DNA from 2 places in the Micromonospora sp. WMMA1976 genome. Region 2 is predicted to be linked to the other one. Evidence: riboswitches for the same ligand, from Rfam matches in the RefSeq annotation. Region 2 holds a riboswitch; the other holds the start of a gene.

Region 1 (3,179 bases), 1.6 Mb from region 2:
CCGGCGGACCAGCTCCACGAGCGCCCGGTCGACGCTCTCCACCACGCCGTGGATCACCACGTGCTCCTCCTCCAGGCGGTCCAGCACCGCCGCCAGCCCGGCCTCGGAGCGGCGCAGGTGCGGGAAGATCGAGGCGTCCTCCAGCCCGTGGTGCTGGGTGACCATCGTGCAGTACGCCGCGCAGTACGCCCCGAGCGTCCAGTTGTTCTGCCGCATGGTCATCTCGTTCAGCGCGGCCCGCGCCCGGCCCGGCGTGACAGAGCCCTGCTTGACCTGTTCCAGCAGGTCGCGCACCTGGGCCAGCTCCTGGCGCAGGTGGTCGTGCACGTCCACCAGGTGCTGGCCGGCGGCCTGTCCGCGGGCCGGGTAGACGTGCCCGGCCGGCGGCGGCGGGGCGCTCGGGCGGGTGGACTCGTCCCAGGGGCGGCGCGCGCTCAGGCGTACCCCCGGGTCGGGGGTGGGGGTGACGCCGAGCGTGCTCGGGCCGCCGGCGGAGGTCTGCTCGTCGGCGGCCGTGCGGGTTCCGCCGGCGGGCGCGGCGCGCTCGGCGGCGACCAGCTCCCGCACGGCGGGCGCGACCTCCTGGCCGAAGATCTGGATCGCGCGCGGCTCGTCGCTGCCGAGGATGAACGTGGTGATGCCGTGCTCCAGGGTGAGCCCGGCCAGCTCCTCCACCCACTGCTCCGGCGGCCCGGCCAGGAAACCGGCCGACGAGCGGGCGAACGTGCCGGTCACGTTGAGCATGCGGCGGATCGCGGCCGGGTCGCGTCCCGCGGCCGCCGCGCCCTCGTCGACCAGCGCGTTGAGGGCGGGCAGCTCGTCGGGGCCCTTCGGCAGGTACGACAGGGACGGCAGCCAGCCGTCCGCGGCGCGGCCGACCAGGCGCAGCATGCGCGGCTTGTACGCGCCGACCCAGATGCCCACCGGGTGCGCGGGCGCCGGGCCACGCTTGGCGCCGACCACCCGGTAGTGCTCGCCGTCGACGCGGATCATGCCGCGACGGTCGGTGTCCCAGACCTCGCGGATCACCCGGATCGCCTCGTCGAGGGCCTCGACGGCGGCGCCGGGGGACAGGCGTCGCCCGCCGGCCGCCTCGATCGCGTCCCAGAACGCGCCCGCGCCGAGCCCGAGCTCGACCCGGCCGCCGGTGAGCAGGTCCAGGCTGGCGACGCTGCGGGCCAGCACCACCGGCTGGCGCAACGGCAGGTTGAGGACGTTTCCGGCCAGGCGGACACGTTCGGTCGCGGCGGCCACGTAGGACATCAGCGTCCAGGTGTCCAGGAAGCCCGGCTGGTAGGGGTGGTCCTGGAACGTGACCAGGTCCAGCCCGACCTGCTCGCAGAGCCGGGCCAGCGCCACCACCTGGTCGGGCTGCGCGGCGGCGGGGGTGATGAAGCCGCCGAAGGTCAGCTCGTGTCCGTGATCGGTCATCCGTCAAGCCCTCCCGTGATCTTGCCTGGCCCTGCCACCGTAGCGCCGCCGCCGGTCGCCCGGCCGGGTGAAGAGCGTCACAAGAAGTGGACGATCGTCGCAAATCGCTCCTAGCGTCGGTTTCGTTCGCAGACGCGGACACCGAGTGCCGGAAACGCCAAATCCCGCCGCCGGCCCCGGTAACCGAACCTCGTGCGGGAGCGGGGGAACCACACGTTCCACGGTGCATCGTCACCTCGGGGTGAAGCCGCCACCGGCGGCCGGGCTCCTCGGCCCGAACCCGACAGCTCACCTCGTCGGCGTGGAGGAATCCACATGGCAACTGAATACTCAGCCCGAAGCCGCCGTACCGCTCTCGGGGCGGTCCTGACCGGCGCCGCCGTCGGCGCCGCGACCCTCTTCGGCCCGGCCGCTCCGGCCAGCGCGGGCGTCAACTGGGACGCGGTCGCGCGCTGCGAGTCCGGCGGCAACTGGAAGATCAACACCGGTAACGGCTACTACGGCGGGCTCCAGTTCTCCCGCGCCACCTGGAACGGCTACGGCGGCCAGAAGTACGCCGCGCGCGCCGACCTGGCCAGCCGGTCCGAGCAGATCGCCGTGGCGGAGAAGGTGCTGCGCGGCCAGGGCATCGGCGCGTGGCCGGTCTGCGGCAAGAAGGGCGGCTCGGCGAGCGCGGCGACCCGGTCCGAGCGGGCGACCACGAAGGCGGCACCGAAGAAGGCGGCGCCGAAGCGGGCCGCCGCGACGAAGGCCGCGCCGGAACGCGCCACGACGAAGGCGGTGCCGCGGCCGTCCTCCGCTGCCGGGACGTACGTGGTCCGGCGCGGGGACACGCTGTCGGAGATCGCCGTGGCGCAGCGCGTCGACGGCGGCTGGCGTGCCCTGCACGAGCGCAACCGGGCAGTGGTCGGCGACGACCCGGGCCTGATCTTCCCCGGTCAGCAGCTGCGCCTGCGCTGACCTCGTCCGAGCGCCCGGCCGGTTCGCCCCGGCCGGGCGCTCGGCCGTCCGCGACACGCCGCGTGGCCGGTGTCCGGCCTGCTCGCGGGGCCGGGACGCGACCCGGACCGGCCGGTGACCGCGATTCGTCGGAGCCGGTTGCTAGGGTCACGCATGCTCGGCTAAGACGTGAAGAAAGCGCGGATATGACCAACGACCCGTTCTCGGCGGCCGCGAGCATCGACGAGCTGCTGACCCGCACGCAGCAGGCGCTCACCGCGATGCGCTCCCGGGCCTCGGCGCATGCCGACGGCGAGCCGGGTGAGCTGCTGTTCGCCGAGGGCACCGCAGCCGGCGGCCGGGTTCGCGCGGTCGCCGTCCAGGGTGGCCGGCTCGAGTCCGTGACGATCGACCCGGAGCTGGCCGGCGAGCCCCTCGACGTCCTCTGCGGACACCTCGTCACCGCCGCCAACGCCGCGCTGTCCGAGCTGGACGACCGGGTCAGCGCGTCGGCCCGGGCCGACGCCGACGCGCTCGCCGCCCGCCTCGGCAACATGGGCGACCAGGCCGAGCTGTTCGGCCGCGCGATGCACGAGGCGGCCGCGCGGATCCACCGCGACCGCGGTGCCGGGTCCCGGGCCGGGCGCGCGGTCTGACCCGACCGCACACGCCCCGGCACGACGAGGCGGCCGGCCGCCGGGAGGACGACGACCGGCCGCGCTACGCCACTGTCAGCTCAGGGTGACCGCGGTGTCGTCGACGACGAAGGACGTCTGCAACGAGCTGTCCTCCACGCCGGTGAACGAGAT
Region 2 (3,179 bases):
CTGGGCGGCGCGTACCCGCTACCTGGGCGACTTCCCCGCCGACGCCTACGCCGAGGCGTTCCTCTCCGCCGCCCGCCGGCAACTGGAACCCGACTGGGCGGTCCCGGGGCCGCGCGCGGCCCGCTAGAAGCGCGAGCCGGCCCGTCGCGGGCCGGCTCGCCCGTTCAGAGGTACGGGTCGAGCAGGGCGAGCACCGCCTCCGGGTCCTCGACGTGCGCGTTGTGGCCCAGTCCCGGCAGCGTCGCCACCGGCACGCCCAGCTCCTTGAGCTGCGCGTCGGTCACCATCGGATCCGCCTCGCCGCGGGCCAGCAGCACCGGTACACCGGTGGCCGCCAGCAGCACCGGCAGCCGGGGCTCCCCGACCGCGAACGCGGCCGGGTCCATCGCGAGCCGCCAGCGGCCGTCCTCCCGCCGCAATCCCGCGTCCACCACCGGGTGGTCCGGGGCGAACAGCCCGGCGAGCCCTGATACCCGCAGGTAGCGCCGGGCCGCCTCGTCCCGGGTGGCGAACCAGGTGACCGGCCGGGCGGCCAGTTCCGCCGACTTCGCCAGCTCGGCCGGCGACCAGACCGCCTTGATGCCGAGCCCGACCACCGCGTCGACCGGGAGCCCGCGCTGCCGGGCCGCGAGCGCCAGCGCCACCACCCCGCCGAGCGAGTGCCCGAGCAGCACCAGCCGGTCGTCGGGGCCGAGCCGCACCGGCCCGAGCCCGTCCACCACGCGCTGGGCCAGCGCCTCGAACGAGTAGCCGGGCAGCGGCGGTGACCAGCCGTGACCGGCCAGGTCGGGGGCGAGCCAGCGGCCGGGCCAGCGGCGTTCCAGCAGCGGCGCCCAGGGCAGCCACACCTCGCCGGTGGCACCCATGCCGTGCAGGAGAATCAGGTGCCGCTTCCCCGTCGCATCGCCCATTGGCGCAGTCTGCCACCGCCCGCCCCGGACACGCGAGACCGAACCCCGCCGACCCCCTCGCTGCGGCTCCGGCCGCCCACACGCCGCCCTCACCCTCGATCTTGGAGTTGTGGCACCTTCCATAGCGGGCGAGCCGGGCATACTGGGTGCCACAAGTCCAAGATCGGCGCGCCAAGACGGCGTGAGGGCGGGGGCGGGACGAGGAAGGCCGGCGCCCCGGGTGGGGTGCCGGCCTTCGGGTGTGCGGGACGGTCAGGCGGAGTAGCCGCGGCTGGCGATCCAGTGCGCCAGGTCGATCGTGGTGACCCAGTACGACGGCAGCGACGGGTCGGCCGAGTCGGCGATCCGCACGGTCCGGCCGTCGTCCTTGTAGCCGACCACGGCGACGTAGTGGCCGCCCGGGAACGAGTGCCAGCCGCCGTTGGTGTCGGTGGCCGTACCGGCGACGTTCGCGACGACCCCGCGGCCGTTGCTGATCGCCTCGACCACGTCGGCCTGGAGGCGGTCCATCTGGGCCGGGGTGGCCGAGCCGGGAATCATGCGGGTCCGGTACGGGTTGCCCTTGACCTGCTGGTTGAGCACCCGGGTGGTGTCCTCGGCGGAGTTGGTGCCCATCTCGGTGGTGCCGAGAGGACCGGCGAGCGCGTCCTGGCTGCGCTCGATGCCGGCGGCGCTGAGCGCGTTGCGCACGGCGGCCGGGCCGCAGTAGAAGTAGTTGATCTGCGCCTGGTAGTCGTAGTCGAGCGACTTGCTCGACGGCGGCTTCGGCTTGGCCTTGGGCGTGGTGTCCGGGTCCGCCGTGGCCTTCGCGGACGGGGAGGCGCTCGGCGACGCGCTGGGCGCGGCGGAGGCGCTGGGCGGTACGGCGATGCGGGCCTCGCCGCGGCTGGCGGGCTGCTCGCCGAGACGGGCGGAGCCGAGGTCGGCGACCGCGGCGGTGTTCTCCTGGACCGGGGCGTCGTCACCGGCGGTGGCGACGGTTCCGGCACCGGCGGCCAGCACGAGCGCGGCGGCCGATCCGGCGATGATCTGGTACGGGCGTTCGGTGACGATCCGTCGCAGCTGACGCTTCAGGTGGTGCTTCACGAAATCCTCCACGGGGCGTGAGCGGCGCACGCCGGCCCGGCACGCGGAGGAACTCACACGTGCTGGCGGGGCCGGATGGCCGGGGGATCGGGAACGCCCGTGATGCCGGGCGCCCAGGGGGCGGTTGCCGGTCGCGCGTCAGGCGCGCGCGGGCACCGCTTCGCCGTGGAGGCGGGGGGACGATCGAGGGGTGGGCAAGAGGGGTTGCTCCTTCCGTGGCCGCCGACCGGGTTAGCTGACGGATTCGGGCGGGAAGTACGCCCTACCGCGGGCCGTGGGCCCGCGGATTCACCCCGATGGTGCTCATGGGTCCCCGGTTCGTGGAACACGATTAGGCGGGTCGGTGCGGCGTCGCCGTCGGCGATCGATTACCGCATCGGACGCGCCGACACTACCGGTGGGTATGTCCCATGCCAAGCGCTCCCACCTGCGTAAACGTGATCCGCGGTAACGGATTTCGGAACACCCGGTTACTGACTTCGCTCAATGGGACAAGCAGTTTCGACGGCGCCCGGCGGCGGAAAGCGGACAGACGGCGAGCACCCGACCGGCAATCGCGGGACTCGATGACCCGTTCTGCGCCCGGCGCCCGTTTCGGCGGCCCGGGTGACCGGGCTCACCATATTCCGGGTAACGATTCGGTCGAGACGGTCGTCTCAGCCGACCCGGGCCGGGCGCCAGCGGGCGTTGCGGACCGTCGCGGCCACCGGCACGGCGCTCGCCGTCGCGCTCCGGTACGCCGGGGCGGGCCGCAGCGCGGCGGTGGCCGCGTACGCCTCGGCGGCGAGCGTCCGGGCGGCCTCGGCGGCCAGTTCCGCGTCCCGCCAGGCCGTCCGCTCCCGCGCGGCGGCGCTCTCCCATCCGGCCCGGCGCCCGTCCCGGACGGTGCGGGCCAGCAGGATCTCCTGCTCGGCCGGGTGCCGGCGGGGATCCCATCCGTTGCGGCGGGCCAGCACGTCGGCGAGCTGACGGGCGGTCAGGTCGCCCCGCCAGTGCGCCGTCATGGCGGCGTGGTGCAGCCAGCGCTCCCGGGCCGCGTACTCGGCCGGGGTGCGCGGCGTGCGCGGGGCGGGCAGCGCGGCGGCACCGGCGAGGCGGCGGGCGGCGGCGTCCGCCTCGTCGTACGCGGTCCAGGCCCGGTCCGCCTCGTCCTGCGCGGCCAGCCACCGCTCCCGGCGGCGA

What was found. Region 2 has a riboswitch for cyclic di-AMP ahead of O7546_RS08220 (C39 family peptidase). Riboswitches for the same ligand answer to the same signal wherever they lie in the genome.
Region 1: it holds a riboswitch for cyclic di-AMP, as region 2 does, so the genes downstream of both, O7546_RS15365 (transglycosylase family protein) here and O7546_RS08220 (C39 family peptidase) in region 2, are expected to answer to the same signal.

What each region holds. Positions count from the first base shown of each region.
Region 1 is NZ_CP114912.1:3,311,808-3,314,986, reverse strand. Features, by position in the region: gene O7546_RS15370 (LLM class flavin-dependent oxidoreductase) at 1-1,431, opposite strand, end outside; cyclic di-AMP (ydaO/yuaA leader) riboswitch at 1,603-1,748, shown strand; gene O7546_RS15365 (transglycosylase family protein) at 1,747-2,391, shown strand; gene O7546_RS15360 (YbaB/EbfC family nucleoid-associated protein) at 2,577-3,026, shown strand; gene O7546_RS15355 (M4 family metallopeptidase) at 3,102-3,179, opposite strand, start outside.
Region 2 is NZ_CP114912.1:1,732,792-1,735,970, reverse strand. Features, by position in the region: gene O7546_RS08230 (CDP-glycerol glycerophosphotransferase family protein) at 1-127, shown strand, start outside; gene O7546_RS08225 (alpha/beta hydrolase) at 165-911, opposite strand; gene O7546_RS08220 (C39 family peptidase) at 1,164-1,997, opposite strand; cyclic di-AMP (ydaO/yuaA leader) riboswitch at 2,203-2,345, opposite strand; gene O7546_RS08215 (hypothetical protein) at 2,654-3,179, opposite strand, start outside.